DNA from 2 places in the Ferrimicrobium acidiphilum DSM 19497 genome. Region 2 is predicted to be linked to the other one. Evidence: riboswitches for the same ligand, from Rfam matches in the RefSeq annotation. Region 2 holds a riboswitch; the other holds the start of a gene.
The links. A riboswitch is a leader RNA that binds a small molecule or an ion and turns the genes downstream of it on or off. The one in region 2 is predicted to bind fluoride.
Positions count from the first base shown of each region.

Region 1: linked by a shared signal. The riboswitch ahead of FEAC_RS00015 (MutS-related protein) and the one ahead of FEAC_RS12110 (respiratory chain complex I subunit 1 family protein) in region 2 are both predicted to bind fluoride.

Region 1 covers NZ_JXUW01000001.1:696-12,616, forward strand. Annotated here, with positions in the region: gene FEAC_RS00010 (MFS transporter) at 378-1,589, shown strand; fluoride riboswitch at 1,884-1,941, shown strand; gene FEAC_RS00015 (MutS-related protein) at 1,969-3,567, shown strand; gene FEAC_RS00020 (MutS-related protein) at 3,657-5,039, shown strand; gene FEAC_RS00025 (zinc ribbon domain-containing protein) at 5,064-6,836, opposite strand; partial or broken gene FEAC_RS00030 (IS607 family transposase) at 6,903-7,467, opposite strand; gene FEAC_RS00035 (hypothetical protein) at 8,000-8,281, shown strand; gene cobO (cob(I)yrinic acid a,c-diamide adenosyltransferase) at 8,337-8,858, shown strand; gene FEAC_RS00045 (cobyrinic acid a,c-diamide synthase CobB) at 8,876-10,222, shown strand; gene FEAC_RS00050 (cobalt-precorrin-4/precorrin-4 C(11)-methyltransferase) at 10,232-11,053, shown strand; gene FEAC_RS00055 (cobalt-precorrin-5B (C(1))-methyltransferase) at 11,001-11,921, shown strand, end outside.
Region 2 covers NZ_JXUW01000032.1:814-12,734, reverse strand. Annotated here, with positions in the region: gene cobN (cobaltochelatase subunit CobN) at 1-31, opposite strand, end outside; gene FEAC_RS12140 (cobyric acid synthase) at 62-1,606, opposite strand; gene FEAC_RS12135 (proton-conducting transporter transmembrane domain-containing protein) at 1,728-3,686, opposite strand; gene nuoB (NADH-quinone oxidoreductase subunit NuoB) at 3,698-4,447, opposite strand; gene FEAC_RS12125 (hydrogenase large subunit) at 4,460-5,974, opposite strand; gene FEAC_RS12120 (proton-conducting transporter transmembrane domain-containing protein) at 5,974-7,443, opposite strand; gene FEAC_RS12115 (hydrogenase) at 7,440-8,120, opposite strand; gene FEAC_RS12110 (respiratory chain complex I subunit 1 family protein) at 8,131-9,072, opposite strand; fluoride riboswitch at 9,130-9,191, opposite strand; gene FEAC_RS16180 (transglycosylase family protein) at 9,312-10,400, opposite strand; partial or broken gene FEAC_RS12100 (IS607 family transposase) at 10,830-11,297, shown strand; gene FEAC_RS12095 (IS4 family transposase) at 11,350-11,921, shown strand, end outside.

The sequences.
Region 1 (11,921 bases), on a different contig from region 2:
GTGCAAACAGACACGGCCAAGCAATAGTACAACGCACTAAATACCACGCTAGGGATGCGAGCGAAGGCGAATTGAGTGTGGAAGTGGGCGCTGCTGTCACCCACCCGCACCACTGGTAAAATCCGCCGCGGCTCAGTATCCTTTCGAGCCCCAGATCGCATGGCAATCATGCACGTCATCAAAACCGCTGATTCCACCCGAAGCAGCTCTTGACTACTGTTCCCGTGATGACCACTTCCACCCCTTCCTTGACCTCGAACCAGGGTGGGCACATGAGTGCTGCAGTAGCTCGACCAGGTGCACATAGTGGTCCAGGATCGATCAGCAGCCGTGCTAAGGTCAGGTGAACCGTGAAGCCAGCGGAAAGGAGAAGACTAGTGAGCCAGCCTTCCTCATGGCGAACAGGAGAGGTATGGGCAATCGCCGCTTCAGCCTTCTTTGCTGACCTCGGTTACCAAGCCGTCTTGGCAGCCTTTCCGTTATTCCTTGTTATTGCTCTTCATCAGCCAGTCTGGGAGTACGGACTGGCAGCCTCTCTGAGTTACGGAGGAGGAGCGCTCTTCTCTTGGTACGGAGCCAAGTTAGGCGACAGGATTGGACATCGCAGGTTGGCAATCCTAGGAAACTCGTTCATACCGTTACTCTCGCTCTCTGCCATGGTAGCCAATCCCATCTGGGCAGTAGGATTCCTCACCGGAGGCTGGTGGGCACGCAATCTTAGGTCTCCATCGCGTCGCGTACTACTGGTCACGGCGGTGCAAGATGAGGAGCAGCGTGCCAGAGCCTTTGGCTTCCTGCATGCCCTAGATGTCGGAGGCGGCGCCCTTGCTGGCGTGGCTGTTCTGCTCGCCGTCCTCTCTCATTCCGACTACCGTTGGCTGTTCTTGGCAACGGCGGTGCCACTTATCATCTCCACCCTGCTTTTAACGACGACTCCCCGACCCAACCAGGCTGCTGAGGCGCAACCGGCATCCGACCCAGTCAAACCCGCCTACCCAGCACCTCCAATGAAGACAACTCGTTCACTCTTGATCGCAGCGACTCTGTACGGATTCACCTTCTACAGCGCTGGATTTCCAGTCCTCACACTCGCCCAACGTGGCAATGGTATTGCATTGGGGATCGTCGCATTTTTGTTGATACAACTAACATCGGCACTGACTGGCTACCTTCTCCCTCATTATCTCGATACCAGACTTTGGAGGAGGGTGCGGAGCTTAGGCTGGTTCGGATACCTCGCAATGGGGTTGGGAAACGGCTTGATCGGTCTCGGTTATAGCCTGCATCACAACCTGATTCTGCTCTTGCTCGGTGTAGTCATAACCGGCTACTCGTTGGGTGCCGTGGAGACACTCGAACCCACCGTGATGTCGATCCTTCGCTCTGGGAGCCAGGCAGGACGTGGTTTCGGTTCATTGTCTGCAGCACGAAGCACCGGCACCTTTATTGCCAATCTAGCGATGGGCCTACTCTACGGAGTTGCAGTTGGCCTCGCCTATGGCTATGCCGCGTTGTTAGCTATTGCGGCCGCCTTGGTCATGTTGGCCGCTGTGCCAGCGTTACGGCAGAGGCAAGCATCTGGCGATTAAATAACTTCGCTAGCCCACTGCGCGAACGCAGTGGCTTACGAGCGACCAGCTATGGATGCAATTTGTGGCGCATTCGCGCCACAAATTGCAGGCTACTGGGTGCTCGTCAACTTCGAGGAAGCGATGGACTTACCTCAACCGCGCCACCTGATGCGAGAGCCGTCGACTCACGAAGAGAGTGACGAGCTCTTGTGAGGCTCTGACCCAACGTCTAAGTTCGCATCCACAGATACATGGCACCATGGGTTCCCAACCGCGGACAGTTAGTCTCCCGCAACTCCCGACAAGACTAAGATGGCTTGCGGCGATGGAGTTCGCTGATGCGTCTCAGACTGATGACTCCTACTAAAGCAGCGACGGCTAGTGGAAGGGGTGCTCCGTGTCAAAGGCTTACCTTAGGGAGTTGATCAGGCGTGATCCGACTACGAGTTGGGATACTAGTCAACTATCTGATCATCAGCAGAAAAATCCAGATCCACTCCTATCGCCTGCAAGCTTGCTTTGGCCGACCTCTGAGAACTACCACGTCATTCCCTCTAACGTCTTGGCTGACCTTGCTCTCGACCGTATGTTCACATCGCTGGCTACGGCAAGGCTTGAATCATTCGACCTTTACTCACTATGGACAACCATGCCGGTGGACGCGACCACCACCCGGTACCGTCAAGCCGTCGCCCGAGATCTTCTCGACGCCAAGGCGCGCGTACCGATCCTTAGCTTCATCGACGGCATCGAAAAAGTTGAGCAGTACCTACGAGCAGCTGCTGGAGCGCGCCAACCTAGCGGTGAAGAGCGGTGGCTCCTCGACGCAGTGCTAACGTACACGAAAACGATCAAGACCGTGAGCGAACAGATGGCGCTGGTGTCTTGGAGTTCCGAGGGATTGCAGACGTTTCAGGACGCGCTTACCGAACTCGAGAGCAGCGAACGATTCCTAGAACTCTCTCAATCATCTATACGTGTAGCATCTGAGCTTAGCCAAATTCGCTACAAGCTCATTTTGGAGGATAGTACAATCACCGTCGATCGGAGTGAATCGACAGACCAGGATTATCGCGATCATCTCCAAGTCTTATTCGAGCGCTTCGGTGACATCGATATACAATCGCCGATTATTGCTTCTTCTTATCGCTCTAGAACTCACATTGATGACCGGATTCTAACCATCCTTGCACGAATCTTTACGGAGGAATTCTCTGACTTGGCCGCATTTGCACATGAGAATCACGCTTTCGTTGCAGCCTGGATTCCACGGCTCGAGCGCGAGCTCATCTACTACCTTGCATGGATTGAAGAGATTCTCGGCTTTGAGGCTAGAGGGTTAGCGTGGACCCTGCCGGTCTTGAACGATGGACCTGGCGTGCAGCATGCTGAGGCCCTGTATGATCTCGCTCTCGCTCATGATCTTCAACATGTACCCACTCCACCGGTCACCAACCAATGGCACCTCGATGGCAACGAGTCGATCACCGTTGTCACTGGCCCCAACAACGGAGGCAAAACTACCTATGCTCGTTCCGTTGGTCAGCTCTACATCGTCGCCGCCCTCGGGCTCCCCGTGGGAGCATCAGACGCACAAATTACGCTTGCACCCTCAGTCACCACCATCTTCTCCGAACGCGAAGCAGCTGATCGTGCCACCGGGCGACTCGAGGATGAAGTCCTTAGAATACAGTCCTTCTTTAAGACAGCCGAGCCAGAGTCGTTCCTTATAGCAAATGAGATATTCAGTTCGACGAGTGTGAGCGATGCAATCGCTCTAGGCCGTCTCCTCATCGAACGGTGTCAGGATCGACAACTACGAGCTATCATCGTCACCTTCGTCGACGAACTCGCCAAACCCACCCCCGGAGTGGTGTCGCTGGTTGGATCAAGTGACAGGGTTACCCATCAACGCAGTTACAAGTTTGAACGGAGACCACCGCAAGGTCGCGCCCAGGCACTCGAACTAGCGCTAGAGCACGGACTAATCTCATGATCGGGGTTCATCTACTTTGGCCTCCTGGGTGTCCAGACTCAAAGACCATCTTCACGGATGCGCGATCTCTAACTGATATTGGTATCGAGATGATAATCGACGCTATGGCAGATGGGGATCCAGACATAGCGTCAGTAGCCAATGACCTGTTTATCCACGCTCCCACGGACTCGACCGTAATTCGTTGGCGGCAAGAGGTCTTGATCGACGCCCTTGCTCATCCACAACTCATTCGCGACCTTGACTCCATAGCGCGCCACAGCGCCGTACTAGAACGTCGAAGCTCTTATGCGACCCGACAACAGGCACCCTTTTCTCAACTGCTTCGCTCTCGCGAACTCTTGAGTTTACTCATCGGTGATCTCGAGGCGCTTGCAAAGCGTGTTCGGGAGCCAGATAACGACGTCAGTTCGAAGGGACTCAAACTCCTGATCGCCACGATCAACGACAACTTTAATGATGAATACCTACAATCACTCCAGGCAGAGCTTCAACTACTCCGGTTCGAAAATGGCATGGTTACTCGAGCTACCCTTGGCGCAGGGAACTTGACGAGCGATGAACTTATAGTTGAAAGTCCTTTCCAAGGGCGCGGGTGGAGAGACCGGCTGCATCTAGTGCTTGGCGATGACAATAGGATCGAGATCGCTCCCCGTGATCAAGCGGGTGGTGAGACACTCCGCGAACTTCGGAACCTGGCCCTCAGTCAAATAGGCACCATAGTCGCTCACGGACTCGGCACAGTGATCAGCTTCTTCGTCACCCTACATCATGAGCTCGCCTGGCTCGTCGGCGCCATCAACCTACGGAGTCAATTTGAGCAGCTAGATTTACCCATCTGCATGCCAGAACCAGCAGCTGATGGCTGGCATCTGGGCTTTCACGGCCTCTGTGAACCAACGCTCGGCTTACGCACTCGCGCACGGCCGATAACCAACAACCTGGCGCTAGACGACAGCTCTCCGATCGTTCTGAGCGGAGCAAACTCCGGAGGCAAGACCACATGGCTCCAGAGCGTGGCACTCGGCATCTTGATGATGCAGACGGGGCTCTTTGTCACGGCAGACGAATTCCGAGCAACCATCCGGACGAACCTGCGCACGTTCTTCCCAGACGACGAGGATCGTGAGCTTCAGCATGGCAGACTCGACGATGAGCTCATACGACTGGCAGCCACAATAACAGAACTCCAAGAGGATGGGTTAGTCCTGCTAAACGAGCCATTGACTTCAACGAACGAGATCGAGGCATCGGAGATAGCCACCGCTGTGTTCCGTGATCTCGACAAACGAGGTGTGACGGTTATCGTTGTGACTCACTACCCGACCCTGGCACGTGAACTTGCAACCAGCGGCTTGAGCCTCGAACCCGAAATATTGGGCGATGGGGTACGCAGCTATCGTATCGAGCCATCACCACCACCCAAAAACTCGTCAGCCATGGACATCTACCGTCGCCTTGGCGGTTGGTAATGATCGACCGGGAGACGTTGTAGCTCAACCTGTCCATCGATTGAGAGCTAAACCCATTGCCCTCCGCCCTACAGGCAGAGACGGAGGTACATCAGACCACATGTTCACAACCCGCTCCGAAATACATATACATCCATATGCACCTCTTTTGTCTTCGCTCTCCAGCCGCCTTTGAGTGTTCTGCCCTATCCACAGGGACAGAACTAGGGCGAGTCGATGGTTGACCACCTCCCACGTCCAACTTGGGTTGTCGTGGTATGCTTGGAGTCTCAGCCGTTGAGCGGTAGCAGCATCGTCTGTCGGGATTCCTCTGCTCTCCAGTCGGCGTAGGAACCTCTCCTCTAGGATCTTCTTCACTTCCCTATAGGGAGTGAACCGGCTGATCTGGCGATCTTTGATCCTGTTGAGTAGGTTCATGGCAGCTACGTGATCTACATCACCCTGCCAGTTACAATCCCAATAGGGATTGCGACAGTGAAACACATCCCCGTGTCGGTTGTCATGATGGACATACCCACACCCTGGATCAGGACATGTTTGGCTGCTGTAGGCCGCGTTGACCGTTTTAATGCCGGAACCTCCGACATAGGCATGTACCGTAATGCGTTCTTGGTTCTCGTTCCTTGCCCATGATGAGCAGAGTCGAGAGATGTTCTTAGACCTGGCCTTACCTTGCAAGCGAGAGAGGTCTTCGATGATGATCTCTCTTGGCCGCTGTGATGGAAGTTGGGGGACTCGCTTCTTGGCTCTGGTTCTGTTCCCGTCTCCATAGACCACCTCCTTGATTGTGGCACCAGAGATCGTCTGTAGTTGTGCCTTTGTGCGCCGGAGTCGAGCCTGCTGCTTCTTTGTACCCAAGTTGTTGCGTGCGATGTGCTTGGTTCGCCTAGAGCCAGCATCTCTCTTTGATAGAGCGTGAAGTCTGTTCCTTGCTTTGCCGGTCTTGTTCCGGCGTTCAGTCATGGATGTAAGCGCTCGGCCATACTCGTTGCCATGATGGACTCCCGAGCTATCAGTACAGACCTCGGTGATCCCCCAGTCAAGAGCCACGGCGGGGCCGGTGGCCCGGTCTTGGCGTGCAACGTCGTAGCTTACGTGGACGAAGGCTCGCTTGTGTTCTTCGTCTAGTACAACCCTGATATTGCCTGACACCTGAGAGATGCCAGACAGCGGTAGTGAGATGCGCTTGTTGCGGGTTGAGCTAATGACTTTGACGTAGCGTCTGGTTTTGCCTGTTCGAGTCTCATTGTCGACCACCGAGTACAAGCTAGAGTCCAAAGACATAGAGCGAGACTTGACGACGGTTGGCCAGCTACTACCGAGCGCATCTCGAATAACACGGTGCAGGTACGAGGCTATCTTCGCTCTCGCGTCAGGAGGGATAGCCACCGTTGGAATCTCTGGCACGCCACCACCCATGATCTGCCCAATGGCCGAGTATCGGGCGAGACAGGCGTAGGCATAATGCCTCTCGTTCTTGTCTGTGAATCGCCGCCATGTCTTTGCTTTGATGTCAGCACGGGCAAAACAGGACTCGATGTGGCGAATGCAGGTATCCACGGCATCAAAGGCGGCTTGGTCTATCAGATGAACGTTGATGCTCGTTGGGTATAGCCCTCGTGCCTTGGCATAGTCACGGAAGCTCTTGCTTCGATCTAGTAGTCCCCACAGGCTAGTCTGGCGCAGATGAGCCACAAAGACGCGCTTTGCATCGGTATAGCGCTTAATTACCGAGCACAGCTCGTCGTACTTGCCCTTGTTGAGTGGCAACGTGGCTAGGCGTACCGTGCGCTTCATGGGAATCTAACCATAGGATGAGGCTTGGACATCGAAGGCTCTGGCATCGAAGGCTCGGACATCGGGTCATGGACTTACCTCTTTGGCTATCTCTTGAAGCCGTTCCATAACCTGTCTGTTCTTATCGCTTCTGGAGCCATGTAGCCTGGCCGAGAATACGGTCACAATCTCGATAACATCATTTGCAAGATCCTCTTCAAAGGTCGAGTCCTCACTAGCGTTGATAATGATTACCTCAGTGCTCACACAGGGAGAACACCAGTTACGATCCAAACCGGAGCAGTCTGTCCTTATGACTGAGCACCAGTCGTCCAACCTCGCCAGAACAGATCCTCGATACGAGCGCCTTTAGTCCTCGTTTGTGATGGTTGAGTCCTGACCCTAGATCAGAGATGACCTCGTAGGTCCACCCGTTCACAGCACAGTAGCTCTCCAAGAGAGCTACCTGGCGCACTAGGTCGTCTTTTTGACCGTTGGTTGATACGCGAGCATAAGCAATGGTGGTCCTGGTAGATGGAGCCTTATGAGGCGCAATGGCACGAAGTTTAGCCAGGTCATAACGCCTTCTACCTCCCTGAGTGTGCACAGGAGGATCAATACGTCCCTCTGTTTCCCATCTCCGTAGCGTCATGGGGTGAACTTAGAGTTCCTGTGCTGCTACCACAATGGGGACCAACCTAGTCATAAAAACTGAAAGTAAACAACACTCAAGAGTGCTTAGCTTAGAGATAGCAGTGGCGTGCCCCGTCTCGCTGGGGCGCGAAACGATGACCACCCTGCGAGAGCGGATCGTTGAGCCCATAACGACCAGCTCTCGCACCACGATCGTCTGGGTGCCGCAACCAGCCCAGTTCCACAGGTATGCATGGCACCCACATTCGCCATCAGCAACTACGTCGGCGTCTACTCATCGTTCCCGCACACGACCTATCCCGGGCGACTCTTCGGCTAGATGGCGATCCGCTCACCCACAACTGGCGCCATCTGATTATCGGCTGCTAGGCACACAGTTCGACGATCGTCGTCGGGTTAACGCATGGGTTAATCCGCACGAGGCGTTCTCAATGCTGGAACCAGCGCCGTCTACCAGAATCCAACTCCGGCCGCGTATCTTATCGATAATGACCCTTGGAATCTAGCCCTTAATCTAGCGATAGAACTAAATGGTTCGATCAACTCGTACCCACCAGCCCTTCAATGGTGCCGATGCCTGCGTCGGTGATCCATTCGCCTCTGGCACTATCTCTGGCACCCAACCCGACCAATTTGGCCCTCTCGTCGAGCTGCCGAGCACAGCCACCAGACCACTCACACTCGCAGATGGGTCCGAGTACGGGTTTTTAGAAGATGGTGACAGCATCACAATCCGAGCAAGCGCTCCATCGATGAACGGAGGTCAGCAACATCTTGGTGAGGTGCGCGCTACTACCACAGGCTCGAACTAGTCCTGCCTCAGCCCCCGGAAGCCATTGGTGAACGTGAGACCTAGGCTAGAGAACCATGGAACGAAGCTCAAGGCTTTTAATCAACACCGGCGAGGGCAAGGGCAAGTCATCGGCAGCCTTTGGCGTCATGAGCAGAGGATGGGCTCGCGGATGGCGAGTGGTTGTCATCCAGTTCGTCAAGGGGGGCAAGTGGAAGACGGGAGAACGCAAACTCGCCGATCAGCTCGAGATCGAGTTCCATACCCTCGGAGATGGTTTTACCTGGGAATCTGATGACTTGACCACTACCGCTCATCTCGGCCAAGAAGCCTGGGACCTAGCCAAAGCCAAGATCGACTCCAACGACTACGATCTCGTCATTCTCGACGAACTCACCTACGCCATCACCTATGGCTGGATCGAGGAGACTACGGTTGTTGAGACTCTGCGAACACGGCCCGCACGCACCAACATCGTCATCACTGGCCGTGGCGCAACCGAAGGGCTTATTGAGATAGCTGACACCGTGACCGAGATGCGTAAGGTCAAGCACGCCTACGATCAGGGAATCAAGGCCAAGAAGGGAATCGAGTACTGAGTACCCGTGGGCTCATTATCGCCGGCACTGCCTCAGGTGTAGGCAAGACCTCTGTCACTCTCGGACTCTTAGCTGCCCTCGGCGAACGAGTTCGCATAGGCTCAGCTAAGGTTGGCCCCGACTACATCGATCCGCATCTGCATGCGTTCGCCACCAAGCGAGCGAGCTACAACCTAGACCCGGTGCTGACTGGACCCTCAGGCGTGAAGGCTAGTCTCGCACGAGCCGCACGCCAGGTGGACCTCGTAGTAGTCGAGGGGGTTATGGGCCTCTTTGACGGGACGGACCTGCCCAGCGTTGATGGTACGCCTGCCCAGCCATCTCTAGGATCGACAGCACAGGTGGCCCAACTCACCGGCCTACCAGTCGTTCTGGTTATGGACTGTGCCCATCTTTCGCAGTCTGCCGCAGCCGTTGCGCTTGGCTATCGTTCACTCGATCCCGACGTCCATGTCGTAGGGATCATTCTCAATCACCTCAAAAGCGCAGCGCACGAAGCATTCGTCCGCGAAGCAATGGCCGCCATCGGCGTCGAAGTACTTGGCGTCATTCCGCACGGCGGACTGCCTACGCGAGACTCGCGTCATCTCGGACTCTTGACTGCCGAGGAGGCGCCGACTAGTACACGTGAATGGATCACAGCCTTGGGCTCAGCGATCCGTACCCATCTTGAACTCGAACGCATCATCTCCCTAGCTGAACGTATCGACATCGACGTTGCCGACACCGGAGAAGCAGCAACCGTCGCCGGGCACCCGATCATCGCCTACTCCAAGGGGCCTGCTGCCAGTTTTATCTATCCTGAAAACCTTGAGCTTCTTCGCGAAGCCGGAGGTGATACCGTCGGCTTTGATCCACGCTACGATTCAATTCCAGCAGAGGCGGGGCTGATTTGGCTCCACGGCGGATATCCAGAGAACTACCGCGAAGAGATAGCCAGCAACCAACCCCTACTTGATACACTCCGTAAATCCGTGGCGATGCAACGACCATTGGTCGCCGAATGTGGCGGACACCTCCTGTTGGGCGACAGACTCGAAGACAGCCAGATGGCCGGCATTCTCCCCTTTAACTCGACTATCTCACCTCGACTTACGCTTGGTTACCGAAACGCGCGATCTACCACTTCAACATCCCTCCTCCTATCCGACCGCCGGACAATCCCAGCTCATGAGTTCCATTACGCTACCTCTACACCCCAAGGAGACGGGATAGATCTGCAGACCGCGCGCGCACGATGGAGGGCAGGTTACGCTAGCTGTTCGCTGCTCTCGTCGTACCTCCATTGGCATCTTGGGGCCGACCCTGGACTCGCCTTCGCTCTAGTGTCGGCAGCCTCGTCTACGGGCTACTCGTGCGAGTAGGATGACCTCATGGAGCACATAAGTTTTGTTGGGGCAGGTCCAGGCGCGCCGGATCTTATCACTCTTCGTGGCCAAGCACGGCTACGCGAAGCCGACATCGTCATTTGGGCGTCCTCACTGATCCCAGAGGAGATGTTGGGCTGGACAGATGACAAAGCTGTGCTGATGGACTCTGCAGAGATGACTCTCGAGGATGTCTTGCTAGTTTTCGAGAACAATCCTGGGGCCCGAATCGTTCGTCTGCACTCTGGAGATCCGTCAGTCTATGGTGCGATCCAAGAACAGATCAGCTGGTGCGAAGCCCATGACCGTCCATTCGAAATTGTGCCTGGAGTCACCTCCATATCGGCAGCCGCCGCCGCTGTAGGCCGTGAACTAACGATACCGGAGGTTGCCCAATCTATAGTAACCACTCGGGTAGCCAGGCGGACCTCGGCATCGATGCCAAAAGGCGAATCGCTCTCCGGCTATGCGCAATTGGGGGGTACCATCGCCGTTCTGCTATCCGGCGCGCATCCACAACGGATCGTCGATGAGCTCCTCTCTGAGGGATCAAAATTTAGCGCCAGTACGCCAGCAGCCGTAGTAGTCCGCGCTTCCTGGCCCGATGAGCAGGTGGCACTGACTACCATCGGAGAACTAGTATCAACGATCTCCGATCTCGGTGCGAAAAGAACTCTTTTAGTGCTGATAGGAGAGGTTCTCACCACGACCGACATACGGCGATCGCACCTTTACTCTCCTAGCTTCTCGCATCGCTTCCGATCGCGATCGGAGCCTGGCACCACCTCCGGGCGAGCCAAGCGACGCGCTAATCGAACGGTGCACTGACGTGACCGAACGACTACGTTCGGGGTATACCACCGGCGCCTGCGCTGCTGGTGCTGCTAAAGCTGCGATCATCGGTCACATCAATGGTCAAATGCCAGAATCTGTCGAGATCACCCTTCCCAAGGGTCAACGGGTTGTCTTCCCGGTCTGCCAAGACGAACTTGGACGGGCGGTGGTGATCAAAGACGCTGGTGATGACCCAGACTGCACCGACGGAGCTCATGTCACGGCGTCCGTAAGTCTGATCGACGGCGACGAGGTTCGCATCTCCGGCGGAGAGGGGGTAGGCGTCGTCACGAAAGCGGGGCTCGGCCTTACTGTAGGCCATGCTGCGATCAACCCGGTTCCTCGCCGGATGATCACCGATGCTATTCGCGAGGTGACTGACCACGGAGTTGAGGTCATCATCTCAGTCCCCGGCGGAGAGGAGATGGCACGAGCTACCACAAACGATCGTCTTGGGATCCTCGGAGGTATCTCCATTCTTGGTACAACTGGGATCGTCAAGCCGTTCTCCACCGCCGCCTACCGCGCCAGCATTGTTCAACAGATCGATGTTGCCGCCGCCAACGGGCAACGCCATCTCGTTCTCGTCACCGGCTCTCGCACCGAAACTGCCGCAATCGGGCTCTTTCCCAACCTCGACCCAGTCGCCATTGTGGAGGTGGGAGACTACACCGGGGTCGCAATCAAACGCGCCGCGTCACATCAGCCTGATGTCATCACCTGGATAGGCATGGTCGGAAAGGTAGCCAAACTAGCGCAAGGACTCCTGATGACCCATTTTCATCGAGCTAACGTCGACACCGAACTTCTTGCCGACGTTGCCCGCTCGGTTGGATCTAACGAGAGCCTGGTGCTTGAGGCT
Region 2 (11,921 bases):
CTGCATTGGTCAGATAGACAAACTTCTCCACTCGTTCCTCCCGGTACACGTTGGATCCAGGCTAGCGGCCCAGTTGGTCGAGAGCTAGAAGTCGCTCTACATCAAGACTCGTGTCGAGCACCTCGGCAAGATGATCGATACTCTTTTCGACAAAGATCTCAAAGCACAGGTGACTCACGAAGACACGATCGCGTGCTCGGGCAAGAGAGGAGAGAAATGAGGTTCGAAAACTATCGTCATCGAAGATGCCATGGATGCTTGTGCCGTAGACTTGGCCATCACGACAAGCCCCCTCCTCCATCAAGTGAAGCTGACCGCTTACCTCTGCGGTTCTCGGTTTAGCCGTCAACCGAAAAAGCGGATCCTCTCTTGCGTTTACCCTTCCATGATGGATCTGGTAGCCAGTGATGCTCGCGTCCCCAAAGCTCGGTGCCGACCCAACGACGTTTGCCAACACCTTCTCTTCGCAGAAGACCACCTTGGCCCGGAGCATGCCAATACCGTCGACGTGGCCAACCGATGACTCAACCGAGTCCTCGATATCCGTCGCCAGCATCTGGTATCCACCACAGACGCCAAGGAGCCAACCACCTCTATCTAGCAACCTCTCCAACGCCGGTACAAATCCATTGGCCCGCAACCACTCGAGTGCATAAACGGTCGCCTTTGTCCCCGGCAAGATCACTAGGTCAGCGTCGATTAGGTCATCAGGTCGACGGACAAAGCGAAGATCAACCTCCGCCTCCAGGATGAGCGGATCAAAATCGGTGTAGTTGGCCAAGTACGGCACCTCCACCACGCAGACCCTGAGATGACCCTGGCTAACGTGCGACGCTGACGTCGACTCTGTCGTGGACGCAGCTAGCCGTGTGACCCCAAGATTGATCGCATCCTCTCCTGGAAGATAACCCTCGATTATTGGCAGATTGCCGAACCATTGCGTCTGGAGTCGCCCTACCAGCGTCTCGATGCCCGCCTCGAGAATCGCACCGTCTCCACGAACACGGTTGATGATAAAACCTCGCAAGATCGCTCGATACTGATCTGGAATGAGCGTGAAGTGGCCATAGATCGAGGCAAAAACACCACCAGGCTCGAGATCTCCAACCACCACCGCCCCGATTCCAGCAGCCTTAGCGAAACGGAGGTTAGCTAAGTCTCCATCGAACAAGTTGATCTCTGCGGCTGACCCAGCGCCTTCGGCGATGACGAGCTCGTGGCTCAAGGAAAGCTCCTCATAGGCACTAACCACCCTCGTTAGCAACTCTCGTTTAGTAGCCACCCAGTTACCGCTGCCTATCTCACCGATAGGCTGACCACCCACGATCAGCTGCGAGCGTGACGGAGCGGTTGGCTTAATCAACACCGGGTTCATCAAGACCGATAAGTCGACCCCCGCTGCACGAGCCTGCACGGCCTGGGCTCGCGCAACCTCACCGCCGTCAACCGCAACCGCAGAGTTGAGCGCCATATTCTGCCCCTTGAAGGGCGCAACCATAATCCCTCTCTGATGGCACCAACGCAGTAACCCTGTAACTATCAACGACTTTCCAACGTTGGAGCCAGTACCTGCAATCAACACTCCCTTGCCTGGAAGCGACGTCATTGACGAACCGATCTCACAACTAACACACGCGTTGCCTTAGCGGTCGGTAGTAGATTTTAGACTCCATCATGGCCCAGTGTAGACGCACCCAAATTGCGACAGCAGCTGCTGTCGACTCAACTCAGTGGATAAAGATGGCGATGACTGCGATCAAGAACAGTACAAGCAGGTAACTCAGGTAGGCGTTCAGCTGTCCGCTCTGCAGCGGGCTAAACAGCCTTGCCAGTCGACTGACTCCGCTTCGTAGCAGTTCGATCAGCCCAGCTCCAACCATTGGCGCCTCGGCGGCGTGATAGCTTAGCTGTTCAAGTACATACCCTTTGTCGCGGTAACTTCGTTCCGTCTCGGTCTTCGGGCGATAAAGGAATGAATAGACGGTGCGCAAGGGGTTAGAGAAGGCAAACGCAGTCGTGGCACTCGCCGCCATATCAACCACCTCTCCCCCACTCCAGGGAGGCACACGCCGGGGCTTGAAACGTCGAACCACCAAGAGGATCGGTAGGATGGCGAACAATGCTCCGACGATCACGAACTTGACAGGTGAGATAAATGCGAACCCACTGGACAGAGGAACGATCAACAGCCCGTCAACTAGGGCCTTGGCACTGGCAGGATCCGGCCAGGAGGCTCGGCGCATCATCGGCTCCCAAAAAACAAGGCTGATAGCCGCAGCTAGGTTCGCCAAACCGAGGATGATCACACCCAGTCGATTCGCGAGCCCGACAGCCTTCCCGTCACGCCTAGCTCCCAGGAGACCAACTCCGTAAAGTTTGACGAATGTGGCGAGTGAGAGCGCCGCTGAAAGAGCAAGCCCAGCCCCCACCAGGATGAGCGTCGTCCGTCCCGCGAGCGAGGTGAGCGTGAAATCATGGAAAAGTGCCTCGAAGAGGAGCCACTCGGTCACAAAACCCATAGCTGGCGGCATCGCTGAAAGGCTCATCGAGGCGATCAAGCCACCCACTCCGACCGTCCACGGAAATTCGTGGGCGACTCCCGTCTGCTCGACTTGGTAGTTGTCGTCACGCTCCGCCTTCACATGCGAGGCTATGAAGAGACTCGCCTTCGCGAGACTGTGACCCATCAGGTGCAAAATCCCAATCAGCCAACACAGACCCGCAAGCTCCGACTGACCACCAGCCTGAAATATCAGCGCCGCTCCCAAGGCAGCGATCGCAATACCGGCGTTCTCAACTCCTGAAAGTGAGAGCAAACGGCGCCAATCGCGTTGCTGAAAGGCATAAAGGATGGCTACAATCGCCGAAAGCATTCCAGCGCCTGCCACTACCACCCCTAGGAAAAGTGTCGAACCCGCATGGACTGGAAGCCAAAGGAGCAGCGCCCGACCTAGAGCAAAGTAGGCAGCATTCAAGACAACCGAGGAAAGAACAGCACCTGTCGGTCCATCGGCGGAACCGTAGGCATCGGCAACCCAGGAGTACAAGGGAACAACTCCAAGTTTTGCCCCAAAGCCCACCAGGAATAGTAGACCTATTATCGCCGAGACAACCACCCCACGCGCAGCCCAATCGGAACGAAAGCTTGCAAACCCAAGGTGAGGTCCAAGGAGTGCTACCGCTGCAATCAACGCTACGCTCCCGACCTCTAGCAACGCCAACATCGAGAGCGTCGCCCGAGAGCCTTTGCCATCGGCCCTGTTCGACAAGATCATGACGGCGCCGCCCAGGCTCATGAGTTCCCAACCAAAGATCATCGATGCACCGTTGTTCAGTCCCGTCAAACAGAGCACGCCCAGTAACGCAAGTGCTACACCAAAAGACCACCAGCTCCCTGGTTCACGACGCACCCACACAGCGATCACCACTGCCAGCCAAGCAGGAGCAAGGATCAGCAGCGCTGCGGGATCCATCCGCCAGACGAGTGGCTGATTCTCCAGGACAAAGAGGTGTAAGGTGCTCGTCCCGTTCGGCAATCCGAGCATGTCGGAGATGAAACCGACCACGACACCGAGCAAGACAGCCAACCGGGCGACGATCGGCGCCTTCGGTGAGACCCTGATGAGATTGGACACGATCCCAACTAGGAACAAGGCCGCGGCTATCTCCATGCCTAAGGTCGCCATCTGGGAACTACTCACCGTCCACGTCCAACGAGCGAAAGCAAGGCATCGATTAGCACAATCGGATGTGGCGGACACCCCGGCACCCAGAGGTCAACTGGAAGAATGCCCTCCAACCCCTGATGAGCGTTATATCCGCCGCCATTGGTCCCGCCTGAGATAGCGCAGACCCCAGTGGCGACTACGTACTTCGGCTCCGGCATCGCCTCGTAAGTCGAGATCAGCGGCTCGTACATGGGATTCGTTACAGGGCCAGTGACCAACAATACATCGGCAAAGCGAGGGGAGGGTGTAAAGAAAACACCGAAACGATGCAGGTTATAGTATGGGTTATCGAGGGCAGAGATCTCTGATTCACAACCGTTGCAGGAACCACAGTCGATATGTCGCACGAACAAACTCTTGCGCAACCGCCGTCGATCGCCACTCGGAACCAACTCCGCCGAGATCTCAGTGGAGTTAACATGCCGCCGCAATCCACCTCTATCGTTGCTGGCGCGCGTCAGTTTTGACGGGAGTATAAGTACTCCTTCCGGGCACGCCTCCACGCACAAATTACAACCGATGCACGACCCTTGATCGAGCTCCAAGCCACCGACAACCGAGATCGCCTCCGTCGGACAGCTGCTTGCACAGAGATCACAACCATCAGGGCACCCATCCACGATCGGCTCCGGCAACCCAGTCATCCCATCGACATCATCGACTGGCCACGGAACCGTCTTCACTCCACCTCGGAGCCCGCGATATGTCCATGCAGGCATCGCTACGACCTCCTAACGATCATTTCCAGCCAACGACAGCCCAAAACTGGCCTCGTTGATTGCGTAATCCATCATGTTGGTACCATCTACGGTGTAGGGAAAGACTCGCCAGTTTGAGAAGGACGGTTCCTTGATCTTGACTCTGGACAACTTGCCATGATCGAGATAGACGGCGTAGATCAAGGTGCCTCGCGTCGCTTCTACCCACCCGAGACCCTCGACGGCATCCGGAATCCCAGTTCCGTTGCTGTCAGCCATGACTGGACCATCCACAAGCTGGTTGGCGAGCTGACCGATGATGGCGAACGAAGCAAAAATCTCATACTCTCTGATAAGAGCCCTAGCGCGAGCATCGCCAGCTGACGCATCGGGCACAATGAACTGGAGGTCGCCATAGCCACTGTAAGGATGGTCGCGCCGAAGATCCCTATCGAGTCCGCTGGCTCGCTCAATTGGGCCAGTCGCGCCTTGAGCAAGCGCCATCTGGGTGCCAAGGACTCCGGTCGTCTCCAATCTATCTAGGTAGCTCCGAGTGCCAGAGAGCGCATTGAGATAGGTTCTTGCCCTCTCTTCGAGCTCCGCGAGCTCCTCCTTTAGTCCATCCGTATCCAGATCCCTGCGCAAACCACCTGGCACAATCAGCCCTCGGAGAAATCGACTGCCGGTGAGACGCGCATTCAACTGCTTGGCAAGCTCCCCAAGGTAGTGTCCTTCGGCGTCGGCAACCTTCAGGGTTGTCAACTTCGACAACAGCCCGAAATACTGGAGATGATTGTAGAGACGCTCAAGCTCAGCGAGTAGAGCACGCAACTGCTGGGCTCGCCTTGGAACGCTAATTTCAAGGGCATCCTCGCATGCGAGAGCAAACGCAAAGGCATGGGCTGCGCTGTCGATCCCTGACACTCGTTCCGCTAGTGGTGCCCCCTGATGCGGCAACTTGCCCTCGAAGCGAGTCTCCATTCCTCGGTGTTTATAGAACAATCGTGTCTCTAAATGGACTATACCCTCACCGGCATAGGAAAATTGGAAGCTCGCAGATTCCACTACGTCAGCACGCACAGGCCCAAAACGCAGTTGCTGCAGATTGGCATCACCGACAGTCGGCATCGTTAGCGCGGTCGAGGCGAACTCGAAAGGCGTAGAGTACTGTGACTGTCGTTCTAGGAACGCTGCTGGCACTCGTGCCCCTTCGTGGAGAACGAATCGCCTGGTATCAGGTGCTCCCTCGAACTCGACTCCGTAAAGATCAGAGATTTCGCGCTCGTAGGATCCTGCCGACGGTATCAACAACGCAAGCGACGGCACGCTCACCCCAGGCGGCACCAGAAGCCGCCATAACCGATATGGCTCACGAGCCTCGCTACTTGCGAGATAACTAAGCTCAATACCGTCTTCAACTCGGCGACCCCAGATGGCCTGCAACCTCCTATAGGTTCGCGGTGGCGTTGTCGGATCGACGGCTAGATCCGATAAAAGCGATGTCAACCGAGAGGGATCGCTAAAGACGATCTCATTCCATGTCGCCATCAGCGGCCACCAAACGTAGCAGCGATATGGGTAAAGTAAATCCATAGAGGATGCGGCCACCATACACCCAATACCAGGACAATCGTCACCGCCACCAGCATCGGCGCCACCGAGGTTATCGGCAATGCGTGAACACTACCGTCATGGGGGTGATGATGACGTGGGCCGGCGAAGAACATCTTACGGAAGTGACCCATAAAGCCGATAAATATGACGATCAGAGCTACACCCATCACACCAACGGCCCAGGGGTTCGCACTCACGATGCCACCACGAGCAATGGTGAGCTCACTTAAAAACAGTCCAAACGGAGGGGCACCCACAGCCGCCACCGCTGCGGCGAGCCAGGCTGCTCCCATTACTGGAAACCTATCCGCGATCCGACGGACGCCTGCTATCTGGCGGGTTCCATAAGACTCAATTGCGTTGCCGGCACCAAAAAACACCGCAGACTTGGTGAGTGAATGATTGAGCATCTGGTAGAGCGCACCTACAGTCCCCAACACACCACCAAATCCAAATCCGAGAGCGATGATCCCGATGTGCTCGACGCTCGAGTACGCCGCCAGCCGCTTGATACCACGCTGGCGTGTAATGAAGAGAGCCGCGACCACAAGGCTGGCGACTCCCAGAATAACGAGTGCCCTGCTAGCATCAGCGCCCATGCTCGTCTTGCGTAGAACCCCTAGGTAGCGGACTATCCCCAGCATTGCACAGTTCAACAACCCACCCGAGAGCATTACCGAGACAGGAGTTGGGCCCTCAGAGTGGGCGTCCGGCAACCAGGTGTGCATCGGCGCGAGCCCTGCCTTGGTGCCAAAACCAACGAGCACGAGCAAGAACGCTACCAAGAGAAGAGAGGGATCAGCCTTCGGGGCGATAGCCTCAAAACTCGCCCATGTCATTGGATAGTTCTCACCGCGAATGAACGTTCCAGCGAAGTAGAACAAAATAGTTCCAATCAGAGCAAGCGATAACCCCACAGCCACGACGACCAGGTACTTCCAAGCCGCCTCGATCGCGCGTCGGTTTGGCTCAAGTCCTACCAGTACCGCACTCACCAGCGTAGTCAGATCAATTCCGACCCAATAGAGCCCAGGATTGTTCTGGATAGGAGAGAGGATCATGATCAACGCAAAACAGGCGAACAGGCTGTAGAACACCTTGAGCGAACGCGGGGATCGTCCCTGTTCTCGAAGATATCCTCGGGCGTACACGGTTGCAAACAGATAGACGACAGCTAGACATACCAACACCCAAACGCCAAACGGATCGACCAACAACAACGAGTCGACTCCAACCACGCCTCGGCTCGGAACGATAATAAGTAACCAGAGGACTAGGACCAGATCTATCGCCGCCGCCGCTTGATTTGCAGACTCGGCCACGACGGGCCGAGGAGCGACGATAGAGAGCAGTGCCGCTGCGGCGGTGACAGCCAGGATGATGAAGATCAGAGTCCAAATCATCCGGTCAACTCCCTCATGATGCGGACATCTGTAACACCAAGGCGACTTCGCAAGGAACGAGCAAGCACCGCATAGGTGGCGATAATCACTAACAGGTCGAAGAGAAACACGATCTCGAGGAAGAAAGGAAGCCCGGGGACGAGAATCAATGATCCAGCGAGTACTCCGTTCTCGATCATCAGAAGACCAAGAAGGCTCGACAACGCCTCAGTCCGCAGTGCAAGCGTCAAGAATGCGATGAACTCAACACCGAGGAGTACAGTGAATGCGAGTATGCCCACAGACGATAGCCGCGGCAGTTGGTTATGCACCTCCTCGGCTATGACAAAAGCCAAGATGACTAGAATCCCACCGACCACCAAAGTGGAACTCGAACGAAAAATCGGTGTCTGTTCCCGCCCAACTCCAGTACGGTCGAGCAGCCTTGTGACCAAGAAAGGAATCAACAAACCCCGAATCACAATCGTGAGTACGGCGATGCCGTAAAGCAACGGATAATGCCCCCATGCGGCAACAATGATCGAGATCGCCGCGATCACCCACGACTGCAGCGCGAACGCATAGACATGATTGCGCACCCAATGAGAGCCAAGGATGACGAAACTCAGAATCAGAACGACAAAGAGGGAAAGGCTTAGTATCGCCACCACAATCGGATGGTGTGGTATTACTTGCATGCTGCCTGCCTCATAGAACCTGCCTTGCTACTACGGCGAGCACCGCCAAGACCAAGGCGAGCGCGAGCGGCTCCTGGTAACGGAAGAATCGCAACCTCGACTGTACAGTCTCAATCACCACCATGATGACCGCTACAATCAACCACTTTCCAACGAGCACAACCGCGCTTAGCAGTACGCTGGGGAGCGATCCAGTCGATGAGAGTCCCCAAGGAATAGCAAGCACATTCAAGAAAATCGTATAGAGAATTGCCTGCTTCATCCACGACGACCAACGCAGGAGGCCGAGCATGGGCCCTGAGTACTCAAGGACTCGTGCCTCACCAATCATGTAGACCTCGTAGTGGATCGAGGAGTGGATTGGCAATCGCTCAGTCTCCACAGTGAGCAAGATCAAGAATGCAGCCACAAAAAAGAGGTGGGCTGGACTGAGATAGGTGGCCAAGCTCGTGACCAGAAGGTGATTCACAACGAAGGGCAACATCGACTCTGCCAACAGAGTGATGCCAATAAAGACCATGATAAGACTGGGCTCGGCGAGTATCGCCAGAATGGACTCCCGCGAACTGCCCATGCCCCCAAAAGGATGACCTGCGTCGAGCCCCGAGAGACTTATAAAGAAGGCGGCAAGCGTCAAGATCAGACCGCCTCCCAGAATATCGCCGATGTTTGAGAGTGGCAGAGGAAAATTAGTTAAGACTGGAATCAACATCGGAACGATCATCATCGCAACAAAGGCGACGATGGGAGTGAGCCAGAAGATAAATGAAGCTGAGTCTGGAACCAACTGCTCTTTATGAAAATACTTCCAGAGGTCGCGGTAAGGCTGCAAGATCGATGGTCCGCGGTTCCCCTGCACTCGTTCTTCGGCAAAGACTATAAACCCGTGTATCAACGGCGAAAGCAACAATATAGTCAGCACTTGACCGATCTGTAGCAGCACATCGCTCACTACTTAACGACTCCTCCGTCTCGACACACCCAACTAACCTTGCGGCAGCGGCTACACCTTATCAGAGGAGTCATCAGCCAATTCGGCGTTGCAAGGTGGACTCCATCACCCTTTGGACTGATCCTAGTCTCCATCCAAGCCGATGTCAAAATTTCTGATCACCTCACTCGGTCCTTGCACTTGACACACTGACGGCCACTCGCCGGCATGTCCTCATGAACAATCATTTTCGCAGACGTCTAGTCCAAACCAAGAATCAGGGAACACTCCGGCCAGGCGGCCCATCCAGCCTGGCGTTGCTCTATTTGAGCTGCCTGATCCTGCGTAGAAGGACTCGCAGCGGATGGCAATCCACTGAATCCAAGACCTGCCCATGTCGAGGCCGAAAATTGATAAGCGCCGTAATAACCGTTTCCAGTGTTGTCTTGATAATTGCCTCCAGACTCGCAATTGCGTAGCGCGGCGAACGCTTGTGAGCTTGGGGGAGCTGGACTACCTCCCCACTGACTGCCAGCACCTCCGGTTGAGACCGCAGTACTCACTCCGACCGCGCTCGGCGCTCCCTGGGCTGCCGGTTGCGGTCCAGCTTGGGCGGCTGCCTGTTGCTGGGCTGCCTGAGCGGCTGCCTGTTGCTGGGCTGCCTGTTGCTGGGCTGCTCGACGTGCTGCGAGAGCTAGTTCTTGCTGTCGCGCGACAGCCTCCTGTTGGAGTCTTTGCTGTACGAGCACGGCGATCTGACCGTGCACCGATGTCAAAGTTGCCTGCTCTCTCGCCACACCTGACTGCAACGAGACCAGGTCCTGGGCTAAGCTCTGTTGAGTCTGGGATGCAGCCGCAACATCACGGGCATCCGAGGCGACGAGTGCCGTTACAGCTTGCTGATCACGCCGATAGGCAGTGATCACGTTAACCACATAGCCACTAGCTACGTTCTCGTAAGTGGACTGTGTTGCAACATTATTCTGATTCGTGTTCAACGCGTCAATGACCGCACTCGAACCTGGGGCATCGGTAAACTTCGCTATCGCATAACTCACCAGGAGTTGCTTCTCAGCAGCGAGTTCGGCACGCGACCGGGAGAGTTGGGCATTCACCTTTGCGAGATTCGCCTGATCGGTTACGAGTCTCGCACGTGCGCTAGCGGCCTGCACCGCCACCGCGCGAATCTCACTCGACTGCGCACTAATCTGCTGGCTGAGTTGGGTAGCTCTGTTCTGAAGTTGCGCCTGCGAAGCGCTCGTCAATATCGAACGTGGAGCAGGGAAAAACGCCAAGCTAATGAGCCCCGCCGTGAAGGCAACTCTATTTGCAACTGCTCTCGCTGGCATAGGCACGTCAGCACTCCATCCTTCGCGTTTCTTCATCATAGCAGTAACAGAAAGCGACTACAGTTTTTGGCCTCTGCACCTGCCTTTTCTCAACTCTGCGTTGCTCATCTACGCGAACCCCCGACCTACGGACGTGCCTTCTAACTTTTACCATCAGATGCCCGCCGGACAACAATACGGCCCAGCTATTTCTGCATGGGAGCAAAGATATCGCCCCAATCTTGGTCCCAATAAGAGGATTTGGATCCTCGATACGGACCGTGGCGCGTTAGGTACTCCTGTGTCGTCGAATCGGCAGTAATTTGGTAGCCTCTGCTTCATGTTCTCATCCGATGCCAGTTTCACACTCGTTGGATCTAGAATCTTCGCGCTCGAACAACGCAATGGGGTTCCAACAGTTGACGTACAGATGTACTACAATAGGATGTAATGAACCTGCGTGAGTGGGCACTCTCCCAAGGTAAACATCCTCAAACGGCATATAAGTGGTATCGTGCCGGTACTTTGCCTGTACCTGCCCGCAAAGTTGGCCAACTCATATTGGTTCGAGACTTAGAGTCACAACCATCCGTGCCTAAGTCTGCCGTGAGATATGCGCGAGTGTCTTCTGCGGATCAAAAGCCAGACCTAGATCGTCAGGTTGCCAGAGTCCTTACTTGGGCTACAGAGCATGGGTACTCAATAGATCGTGTAGTCACAGAAGTTGGTTCAGCTTTTGGCGGGCATAGGCGTAAGTTCTTGTCTCTACTGAAAGATCCAAAAGTAAGCACAATTTTGGTTGAGCATCGAGATCGTTTCTGCCGGTTTGGAGCTGAATACATAGAAGCCGCACTTGAGGCTCAGTCGAGGAAACTCGTCGTCGTAGACCCTGCCTGGGTAGATGACGACTTAGTACAATACCGTTAACTTAGTACCATTCCAGTGCTATACTGGGTCTCGGGAGGTGCCGATGCCAAGACCCGGGTGGAAACGACAACCAGAGGGCTCACGGTTGACCGATCATCTCTCCATAGGGGTTCTTACCCGCACCTTTGGGAGAGATCTCATCGATTCGATACTGGTCGCAACCGACAGGGTCCAACAGCGCGTACGTCTGTTGCCATCACGGGTGATGATCTATTACGTCTTGGCACTTTCGCTCTATCCCCAGGACTCCTACGAGGAGGTCATGCGTCACTTGAGCGAGGGGTTGCGGTGGATGGATCAATTCCAGTCTTCTTGGAACGTCCCTTCCAAGGTGGCGATCTTTAAGGCTCGTCTACGCCTCGGCGCAGAGCCCATGAAGAGACTCTATGAGGCGGTTGCAAGGCCACTGGCAGCTCCTGGTGATACCGGTGCCTTCTACCGCGGGTTACGCCTGGTTGCGATCGATGGAACGAGCCTTAGTGTCGCTGACACCCCAGAGAACCTCGCTCACTTTACAAAGCCAACGACTCCGCTTGGTCAAGCCGCCTATGCCAAGGCGAGAATCGTCGGCCTCTTAGAGTGTGGAACCCATGCGATCTTTGCCGCCAATGTAGG